DNA from 3 places in the Paraburkholderia sp. MM5477-R1 genome. Region 3 is predicted to be linked to each of the others. Evidence: riboswitches for the same ligand, from Rfam matches in the RefSeq annotation. Region 3 holds a riboswitch; each other region holds the start of a gene.
What was found. Region 3 has a riboswitch for cobalamin ahead of cobA (uroporphyrinogen-III C-methyltransferase). Riboswitches for the same ligand answer to the same signal wherever they lie in the genome.
Positions count from the first base shown of each region.

Region 1: linked by a shared signal. The riboswitch ahead of OKW35_RS02675 (HoxN/HupN/NixA family nickel/cobalt transporter) and the one ahead of cobA (uroporphyrinogen-III C-methyltransferase) in region 3 are both predicted to bind cobalamin.
Region 2: linked by a shared signal. The riboswitch ahead of OKW35_RS14485 (TonB-dependent receptor) and the one ahead of cobA (uroporphyrinogen-III C-methyltransferase) in region 3 are both predicted to bind cobalamin.

Region 1 covers NZ_JBNDMC010000001.1:544,640-547,912, reverse strand. The annotation lists gene OKW35_RS02685 (PepSY-associated TM helix domain-containing protein) at 1-404, shown strand, start outside; gene OKW35_RS02680 (copper chaperone PCu(A)C) at 439-885, shown strand; cobalamin riboswitch at 1,181-1,368, shown strand; gene OKW35_RS02675 (HoxN/HupN/NixA family nickel/cobalt transporter) at 1,423-2,484, shown strand; one part of gene OKW35_RS02670 (IS6 family transposase) at 2,982-3,273, shown strand, end outside.
Region 2 covers NZ_JBNDMC010000005.1:465,212-468,484, reverse strand. The annotation lists gene OKW35_RS14495 (PIG-L deacetylase family protein) at 1-502, opposite strand, end outside; gene OKW35_RS14490 (SET domain-containing protein) at 499-999, opposite strand; adenosylcobalamin (AdoCbl) riboswitch at 1,218-1,362, shown strand; partial or broken gene OKW35_RS14485 (TonB-dependent receptor) at 1,676-3,273, shown strand, end outside.
Region 3 covers NZ_JBNDMC010000008.1:7,323-10,595, forward strand. The annotation lists gene cobW (cobalamin biosynthesis protein CobW) at 1-1,044, opposite strand, end outside; cobalamin riboswitch at 1,247-1,524, opposite strand; cobalamin riboswitch at 1,605-1,864, shown strand; partial or broken gene cobA (uroporphyrinogen-III C-methyltransferase) at 2,060-2,800, shown strand; gene OKW35_RS41830 (cobalamin biosynthesis protein) at 2,876-3,273, shown strand, end outside.

The DNA of each region.
Region 1 (3,273 bases), on a different contig from region 3:
CGGACCCGAAGCTCGAGCGCACGGTCTATATCGACCAGTACAGCGGTGCGATCCTGAAAGATATTCGCTACGGTGATTACGGCGCGGTGGGAAAGGCGGTGTCATACGGCACGTCGCTGCACATGGGTCGCTACTTCGGCCTCGCCAACCAGATCGTTTGCGCGGGGCTCTCGCTCGGCCTCGCGACGCTTGCCTTCACTGGCTGTGTGATGTGGTGGAAACGCCGACCGGCGGGCACGCTTGGGGCGCCCGGACGTGATCGCGCCATTGCGTCAATGCGCGGCTGGAAGCTCGCGCTCGTGCTGCTCGGTGCGGTGTTTCCATTGATGGGCGTCACGCTCATCGCGGTCTGGCTGGCCGACCGCATGCTATCTGGCCGCCCGCTCCAGCCGCTGGCGGACTGAAGACGCAGTGCAACCCTGAACCCAGGAGATCAACATGAAGCCCACACTCAAATTCATTCTGTTTGCCGCGCTTTGCGGTTGCGCGGCAGGTGCTGCAGCGGCTCCCGCATCCGTGATGGTTTCGGACTGCTGGATACGCCTGCTGCCGGGCGATTTACCATCGGGCGGCTATTTCAGCGTCATGAACATGAGCGGGAAGCCGATCGACCTGACCGCCGTGCAAACTGACGCGTACGGCATGGCGATGCTTCACCAGACGCAGAGCAACGGCAGCACGTCTAAAATGGTGATGGTCCATAAGGCAACCGTGCCTGTGAACGGCACGCTGTCGTTCACACCGGGCGGATACCACGTGATGCTGGAACAGCCGAAAAAGCCGCTCAAGGTGGGGATGTCGATTCCGTTCTCCTTCACATTCAGCGACGGCGAGCAGGTGAAGGCCGAGTGCGAGACGAAAAGTCCTGCAACAATGGATCACTGAGCTGCCCTTCGTTCGGCGCGCGGTCCGATTGAAACACCCGGCGGGCGCCGCACAAACCCCAAATTTCGACCGGAGCAATGTATGCGTGCTGTCGATCGGTTGACGCGTGCGACGTTCCATCTGAATGTGGGCGCCATGCTGGCCGCTACGGTGCTCTTCGTCCCTGTCCTTGCATGGCTGCGGTCGACCGGCGAATCCCGCGCCGCGCACCTGAACTGCGAGCCGTGCCCGCGCCTTCGTCACCAGCGCCTGCTCAGGATGCCGGTGAGGGAAGCTGTCCGCGCCAGTTCTGCGCGATAATCGGCGATGCGATGGCTGCCGCAAGGCATTAATAGGGAATATGGTGAGGCGACTGCCAAGGCCATAGCTGTGCCCGCAACTGTGAGCGCGAAGTCCGACGCCATGAAGCCACTGGGCAACCGGGAAGGCGACGCCGGACGATGACGCGTGAGCCAGGAGACCTGCCACGCCCGGGATGCAAACGCGCCCGGCCCAAGCCGCCCGTATCGGGAGGTTCAACTGGCATGCGAGGAATTCATGCAACGGCGCTATCTTTCACATCTTTTCGACGACGGTCCGCATGCGCTACGCGGCAAGGTCATCGGAATCTTGTCACTGCTCATTGCAGCCAATATCGGCATCTGGATCTGGGCACTGACCGCACTTCATGGCCGGTCCGCCCTGATCGGTACCGCGTTGCTTGCCTACACGTTCGGCTCGCGTCACGCGGTCGACGCCGACCACATTGCAGCGATCGACAATACGACGCGCAAACTGATGCAGGGCGGAAAACGGCCGGTTGCCGTGGGGTTTTTCTTTTCGCTGGGTCATTCGACGATCGTCATCGCGCTGTCGATTGCCGTTGCTTTCGCAGCGGTTACGCTGAAAGCGCGCTTCGAAGGCATGAAAGCGATCGGCAGCGTAATCAGCACCTCCGTTTCAGCAGGCTTCCTGCTGGTGCTGGCAATCGTGAACGTGATGATTCTCGTATCGGTCGTGAAGACTTTCCGGCGTGTCCAACGCGGCGAGCGCCTGGTCGAGGAAGATCTCGACATGCTGCTCAACAGGCGCGGTTTTCTGTCGCGAATCTTTCGTCCGCTGTTCCGGCTCGTCTCGCGTAGCTGGCATATGTATCCGATCGGCTTCCTGTTCGGGCTGGGCTTCGATACCGCCACGGAAGTCGCGCTATTCGGCATTTCAGCCGCTCAGGCGGCCAACGGCATGTCGCTCGCGACGATTCTGATTTTTCCGGCGCTTTTTACCGCTGGCATGTGCCTGATCGATACTATCGACGGCGTACTGATGCTCGGCGCCTATGGCTGGGCGTTCATGAAGCCGGTTCGCAAGCTCTACTACAACATCACCATCACGTTCGTGTCGGTGGTCGTGGCCGTGTTGATCGGCGGCATCGAAGCGCTGGCACTGATCGCCGACAAGCTGGATGTGAAGGGTGGCTTCTGGGATATCGTCGGCGCCGCGTCGGACAATTTTGGCTTGCTCGGCTACGCGGTGATTGGCATCTTCGTCGTCAGCTGGTTGGCTTCTGTACTGTTCTACAAGCTCAGGCGCTACGACGATTTGCCCGTCAATCTCGGCTGATCAAGATTGGTTCAGACGCATCGACGGTCCGAGGTAAGAGTGCGGACGATCGGAGCCGTATGGTGGAGTGCGAAGCGCGGATACTGGCTGAGAACCTGTCCACGGCTTCGACAACCAGCGATCACTCGCGCGACAATGGCGATCCGGAAGAGCCTGAACGTGCCGGGCATTGGGCATTGAACGGATGCGCTTCTGACACCAGCCGATTGAGGCGCGCACCCGCATCGAAGCCCGAATTACGGCCCACCACGACGGCTTGGGTCTTTGTGCTCTGAATGTATTGTTATGGTTGGGCTTCGGCCGCTCCTTCTTCGCGGATAAATGACTGCTGAGGGTCGACTCCTGCCCGACGTGACCGATCAAGGCCGGGCGACTCCGCCGGTTCTACGTCGGGCGGTGGTCGGCCATCTTCTGCCGTTCGCTGACGCACCAAGCCGGGGCTCTGTCGCGCTAAGGCGATCAGGTAAAATTGATCGACCCAAATTGATACGACCAGAATGGCTATGACGGGCAAGACGCCGCGTAAGACGTTGCCGCCGGGAATCACCAAGGTGCTGAAGCGACTGCATTACCCGCTGGACGTGATCCTGCTATGCGTGCGGTGGTATGTGGCCTATTCGCTTAGCCTGCGTGATCTTGAGGAGATGATGGCCGAGCGCGGCTTCGAGGTCGACCATTCGAGCGTGCATCGTTGGGTCATCAAGCTCGTACCGTTGTTCGAGAAAGCCTTTCGCAAACACAAACGTCCGGTTGGCAAGAGCTGGAGGATGGATGAAACCTACGTCAAGG
Region 2 (3,273 bases), on a different contig from region 3:
CGATGTGCGTCGCAGAGCCATCGCGCTCATGCGGGCAGAAGACCACGCGGGGCCGGTAGTCGTCGAACAGCGCGGCGAGGCGATCGACGTCACGGGCCCAGCCTGCCGGGTCGGCGCGGCGTCGCGCCGGCGTGACCGGCTGGCGACCGTCGAAGGCTGGATCGAGCAGCGCAAAATCAAGCCGGGTACAGGCATGGCACAGCTCGTTCCATCGTTCACTGCGGCGGCCCGGATTACTGCCTAGTGTAGCGGCGATGTTCAGTACCTCAAAGCCTGCTTCCTGCTGCAGTCTGAGCGCAAGTCCGCCGGTCAGGCATTCATCATCGGGGTGGGGCGAAACAATCAGCGCAAGCGGCCGCGTGCGGTCCACGCTCCTCGGCGTCGCTGTGCTCTGTGAGATGTCCGGAAGTGTTATCGGCTCGCGCAGCAGTGCGGCGAACGTATCGACGTACGACGTGATGACCTGCCGTCGTGTAGGGTCCCGGTTTGCGCTCCTGTTCATCGACAAAGTTTCCGGGGCGTGGCGATGCCGTCCACCTCAACCGTCGCCAGCATCGTACGGCGGCAGTTCCATGAGCGGCAGCGGCACAGGTAGTTGCGACGGTCTTCCTCAGTGGCGGGATGATCGAACTGAAGGCTGTAGTCGAAGCTCAGTTCCTCGCCTGCGCGGATCAGGCGTTTCGCATGGAGGTACACGCGCAGGATCCCCTGGCGGTCGTAGTCTTCAACCGCCTCGCAGTTCGGTGCGCAACGATGATTGATCCAGCGGGCGGCGTTCCCGCCGGTGCCCGCATCAATGCAGTAGCGTCCGTCACTCAGCGCAAACAGAAAGGTGTGGAACGGGTCTTCGGCGTTGACGGGATGCTGGCGTCGTGCTGCCGCGTGGGTAATGCGCGCCCCCCTGTATTCGATGATGCGCAAGCCGCGCGGAATGTCGGCAAGGGCAAAGACACCCTTGCCATGGATGGGACTGCGTCGGATCTGGATCAGGCGGGGCATGAATGCAGGAATGTATGCGGTGAAGCAGACTCAAGTATAGCGTTCCCTTTTCTAATTATCGCAACTATGTTGCGTTTACGATGCGGGTTAGGTATCGTTCTGCCGGAATCGCGGGCGATCCGACCGCTGGCGCGATGACCCCGACATAAAGCGGGCAGCCTGCACGTGCAGGCATGCGGTAGCCAGGCCGGGGCGCGGGGGAATTGAGTGTGCGATCGATTAGAATTGCGCACGCAAAGCCCGGAAGCTGGTGCAAATCCAGCGCGGTCGCGCCACTGTGACCGGTTTCCTGAAACCGGGAGTCAGACCTGGGCCTTGTCTTCCTTCACCTGTCATGGGGCGCGAAACCCCAGGAGAACCGTCATGACCTGCATCCTCAGTGTCCACCGGGCATCGGCTGCCCGTTGCTTCCTCTTTTTCTCCGGTCGTCTGTGTTGACCCGGTAAGTGTCGCCGGTCAGCACGGCATGCCTGGTTCGTGTTTCCGGCAATCGTGCGGGTGTTTCACTGCGTCGATGACACGGTGGATCGGCACGTGTGTCGAGCGCATAAAAAACAGGCGCACCGGATACGGTAGCGCCAGAGAAAAAAGAAAAGAGAGCAGGACAATGAAGAAAACCTCGATCCTTTCGCCGTCGCGAGCGCAGCGACGCCGCAGACGTCAGCTCACAGCGGGGATGCTCGGCTGCGCGTGGCTGATCGGCGCGTCATCCGCGTTTGCTGATGACGGCAGCGGCCCGGCGGCAGAGAGCAGGCAATCTGCGCAGGAGCCGGCACAGACGCTGCCGGCTGTTAAGGTCCAGGCATCGGGCCATACGGATACACCGGACCTGAGCACGCCGATCCGTACCGGCAGCCGGCTTGGACTGTCGAGCCTCGATACGCCGGCGAGCGTCGAGACGCTCACCGGTGAGCAGATTCAGGTGCGCGGCGACACCACGGTCAACGAGGCCATTACGCGTGCGGCCGGCTTTGCCACCGACGCGCGGCACCCGGCAATGGCGGCACTTCGGTGTCGGTGCGCGGCTTCAGCGGGCCGGAGTCGATCACGACGCTCTATGACGGCACGCGCATGTATCCTGGCGCAGGCACGGTGACCTTTCCGTTCGATACGTGGTCGGTCGACCGGATTGAGGTGCTGCGCGGTCCGGCGTCGGTGCTCTATGGCGAGGGTGGCATCGGCGGCGTGATCAACGTCGTGCCAAAGGCGCCGCAGCGCGACTACGCGACCACGGTCCAGCTCGGCGCGGGCGCCTATGGCGAGAAGCGCGTGGCGCTCGATACGACGGGCGCGCTCGGGCCCATGCTGTCATACCGCTTTTACGTGAGCGATGACCGCTCGAACGGCTGGGTACCGCGCGGCGATTCGCATACCACGGCGCTCGGTGGCGCATTGCGCCTCGACGTCGATCCGACCTTGTCATTCACACTCGACTACGACTACGGGCGCCAGAAGCCGGCACGCTATTTCGGGATTCCGGTGCTCGACGGTGCGCTCAATCCGGCGTTCCGGTACCAGAACTACAACGTCGCCGATTCCGCGATCTCCTATTACGACCAGTGGACGCGGCTGAACGCGAAGTGGCACGCCATGCCTGGCATCACGGTGCGCAACCAGCTCTATTATTTGCTGACAAACCGCCATTGGCACGATAGCGAGAGCTACGCCCTGCAACCGGATGGCGATGTGTTGCGCAGCGATTACATCGAGATCCTCCATCATCAGCGGCAGATCGGTGACCAGCTCGACACGACGATCGACGGGCATGCATGGGGCCATCAGAACCGGCTGGTCGTCGGCGCGGACTTCAATGTGATCTCGTTTGTCGATACAAGCAATTCACCATACGGCGGCTCGTCGATCGTGCCGGCATCCGGTTTCGATCCGGGCGTGTTCGACAGTCCCGATTCGACCGTGCCCGCGTTTCGCACCGTCACGCATCAGGCGTCCCTTTTTGCAGAGGACCGGTTCGAGCTGACCGACCGGCTCGCGTGGGTGAGTGGCCTGCGTTACGACCATATCGACTTCCATCGCGACACGTTCGCGACTGCCACGACTGCGGCGGCGTCGTTCGACAGGACGTTCGCCCATACCGGATGGCGCACGGGCCTTGTGTTCGCGCTTACGCCGACGCTGTCCGTGTATGGACAGTACACCACCGGCACCGACGGTGTCAGTTCGCTGATCACGCTGTCGCAATCGAACAGTCAGTTCACGCTGTCGACCGGTCAGCAGTGGGAGGCGGGTGTCAAGCAGGAAGTGCTCGGCGGCCGC
Region 3 (3,273 bases):
TTGCATCGCGTGTTGGTCGAGGTCTGCGCCGATCAGCACGAAGCGGCTCAACGCGCCGTCGCCATTTTCACCCGCTTGCCAGCGCCGGTCGAAGTAGCTCTCGAAGCGCCGGCCCACGCCCTGGATCACGAGACGCATCGCCGCGCCCTGCAGTGCCGCGAAGCCTTTGACACGGTAAATCGTGTGGGTTTCGACGAGCGCCTGCAAGGCGGCGAGCGCCGCGTCGCGCGACGGTACGGATGCCTGCACGACGACCGAATCGAATTCATCGTGGTGGTGATTGGGGTCGTCGGCGGAACCGTGGTGGTCATGACGCAGGTGGATCGTCTCTTCCGACGCCGCTTCGAGGCCCAGCAGCGTATGCAGGTCGAGCCGCCCCTGCTGCGCGCGCACGATCTTCACCTGCGGCGCAATCTCCGCGCGGATCGCGGCTTCGACCTCGTGCTGCCGCGCGTCGTCGATCAGATCGGTCTTGTTCAGAATCACCAGATCGGCCGCCGACAACTGGTCTTCGAACAACTCGTGCAGCGGCGACTCGTGATCGAGATTCGGATCGGCCTTGCGCTGCGCATCGACGGCGAGCGGGTTATCGGCGAACTGGCCGCTCGCGGCGGCCGGGCCGTCCACCACCGTCACCACCGCGTCGACCGTGAAGCCGTTGCGGATTTGCGGCCAGTTGAACGCCTGCACGAGCGGCTTCGGCAACGCCAGGCCCGACGTTTCGATCAGCACGTGATCGAGTTCATCGCGGCGCTCCGCGAGCTTTTCCATCACCGGGAAAAATTCTTCCTGCACGGTGCAGCACAAACAACCGTTCGCGAGTTCATACAATTGCCCTTCGGTCTCGACGCCGTTTTCATCGCAACCGATGCCGCAGCCTCTGAGGATTTCGCCGTCGATGCCGAGCTCGCCGAACTCGTTGACGATCACCGCAATGCGCTTGCCGCCCGCATGCTGAAGAATGTGCCGCAGCAGCGTGGTTTTGCCGCTGCCGAGAAAGCCCGTGACGATCGTGACGGGGATCTTGCGCAATTGAGTTTGCATCGTGAGGTCCATCCCTTGGCGTTGATCGGTATGCCGGAAAGTCCGCGCGTGGGTCCGCGTCGGCTGGCGAATGGAGCGAATGAAGCACGCGCAGAAGTACCAGCGATCACCAGACACGGGGACGAACGACGGCATTGCCGCGACAACGGAAATACAGAAAGCGGAACTGAGGTCATGAACGCGCCGCCGCATCCCCGCGGCGGTCGTTCTGCTTCTTTGGGCCGGTATCCGGGCTGGCGAAAGCGCCGCTTCCCCTTCCCGGCCGAGTGGTTTCTCGTCCAGTGGTGAAATGTCCACGCGAGCTTGCGCGAGGACATCGAAGCCGGCACTGCGGTGCCCGGCTATCAAGCCGGAACCGCTTTTCGCTTACCGTTGCGGGGACAGCACAGGTTAGCCGCTCCAGAGCAGGTGGCTCCCTGTTTCCCGTTTAACTGCATGCGCACGAGCGCGCACGCGAGCACCCAAAGTGCGTGCGAGTGTAGGCCCGCGGCCTTGCGCAGTCAAGCAACGCAGCGAGCCGGAAAGCGCCGCCGAGGCTTATCCGGCAAGGCGCCATGTGCTATCGTATGCGCGCGTTTGGTGCCCGCACATGCGCTCGCGTGTGCAGTTAAACGGGAAACAGGCAGCGCCTCGCGCGTTCAACCTGTGCTGTCCCCGCAACGGTAAGCGACCTGCGGCGCGCGATTCGATTCGCCTTCGATTCCGCCGTGCCGCGCATGCGTTTTTTGATGCCACTGTCCCGCGAATCCACAAACCGGGACGGGAAGGCGAAGCGCATGAGGCCGCCAGCCCGGATACCGGCCAGACGCGGAGGCGGTGCCGCATTGCATCCGTGCATCACGCGGCGCCGCCGGCCGCCGGAATCCGCGGGGAACGGATGTGAAGGCGTAGCAGCGCGGCATCGCGCGTGCCCGGATTCGCAGTTCCGCATGACCTCTATATTCACCGCCGCGCGCGCTGTCGCACGCCGCGTCTCTTCTTCCATCACCGCATGGCGCGCGCCATGCACGCCGCGATGACGCGCGCCTGGCTGATCGGCGCCGGTCCCGGCGACGTCGAACTGATCACGCTGAAGGCCACCCGTGCGCTCGCGCAGGCCGATGTCGTGCTCGTCGACGATCTGGTGAATCCCGACGTGCTGCAGTTCGCGCGCACCGACGCGCAAGTCGTGTACGTCGGCAAGCGCGGCGGCCATCCGTCGACGCCGCAAGCCGACATCGTCGCGCAAATGCTCGGGCATCTGCGCGCGGGGCGCAGCGTCGCGCGGCTCAAGGGCGGCGATCCGTTCGTGTTCGGCCGCGGCGGCGAAGAGTTGCAGGCGCTACAGGCCGCGGGTATCGAAGTCGACGTGATCAACGGCATCACGGCCGGCATCGCGGCGCCCGCGGCGCTCGGTATCGCGGTCACGCATCGTGATCACGCGCAGGGCGTCGTGTTCGTCACCGGCCACGGCGCCGGCGGCAGTGGCGAACCGGACTGGGCCGCGCTCGCCGCGACGCGCATGACGCTGGTGATCTATATGGGCATGCGCCGGCTCGGCGAGATCGCCCGCGCATTGCTCGCGGCCGGCATGTCCGCCGACACGCCGTGCGCGGCGATCGAGTCGGCGACGCGGCCTGAGCAGCGTCATGTGCTCGCGCCGCTTCGCGAGTTCGCCGAGGCGGTGGCGCGTGCGGGGCTCGGCTCGCCGGCGATCGTCGTGATCGGCGGTGTGGCGTCGCTCGCGCTGGCGCGTGATGCGGCCAAACGCGACGCCGGCGTTGCTCACGAACTGGCAGCGAGCGCGACACGACACGGACTCGGACGCGCGATCAAAACGCTGAGCGTCGGCATCGGTTGCCGCTTGCACAGCGAAGCCGCTGAGATCGAAGCCGCCGTCCGCGCAGCACTCGGATCGAATGCCTTCGAGCAGATCCGCGCGATCGCGACGATCGACACCAAAGCCAACGAAGCCGGTCTGCTCGAATTCTGCTCACGTCATCAGCTGCCGCTGCAACTGTTCAGCCGCGAGCAGATCGCCGCGGTGCCGGTCGCGTCGCCGTCGGCGGCGGCACACGCGCATCTCGGCGTCGACGGTGTGTGCGAGCCGTGTGCGCTGCTGGCGGCAACGGCGCAGGACTCCAGCACAACCGCGCAAAACGCGCGTCTAATCGTACGCAAGACCGCGCACGCCGGCATCACGGTTGCGATCGCAGCGGCGAACAACGCTGCCCTTAGCGACGCGCCCCC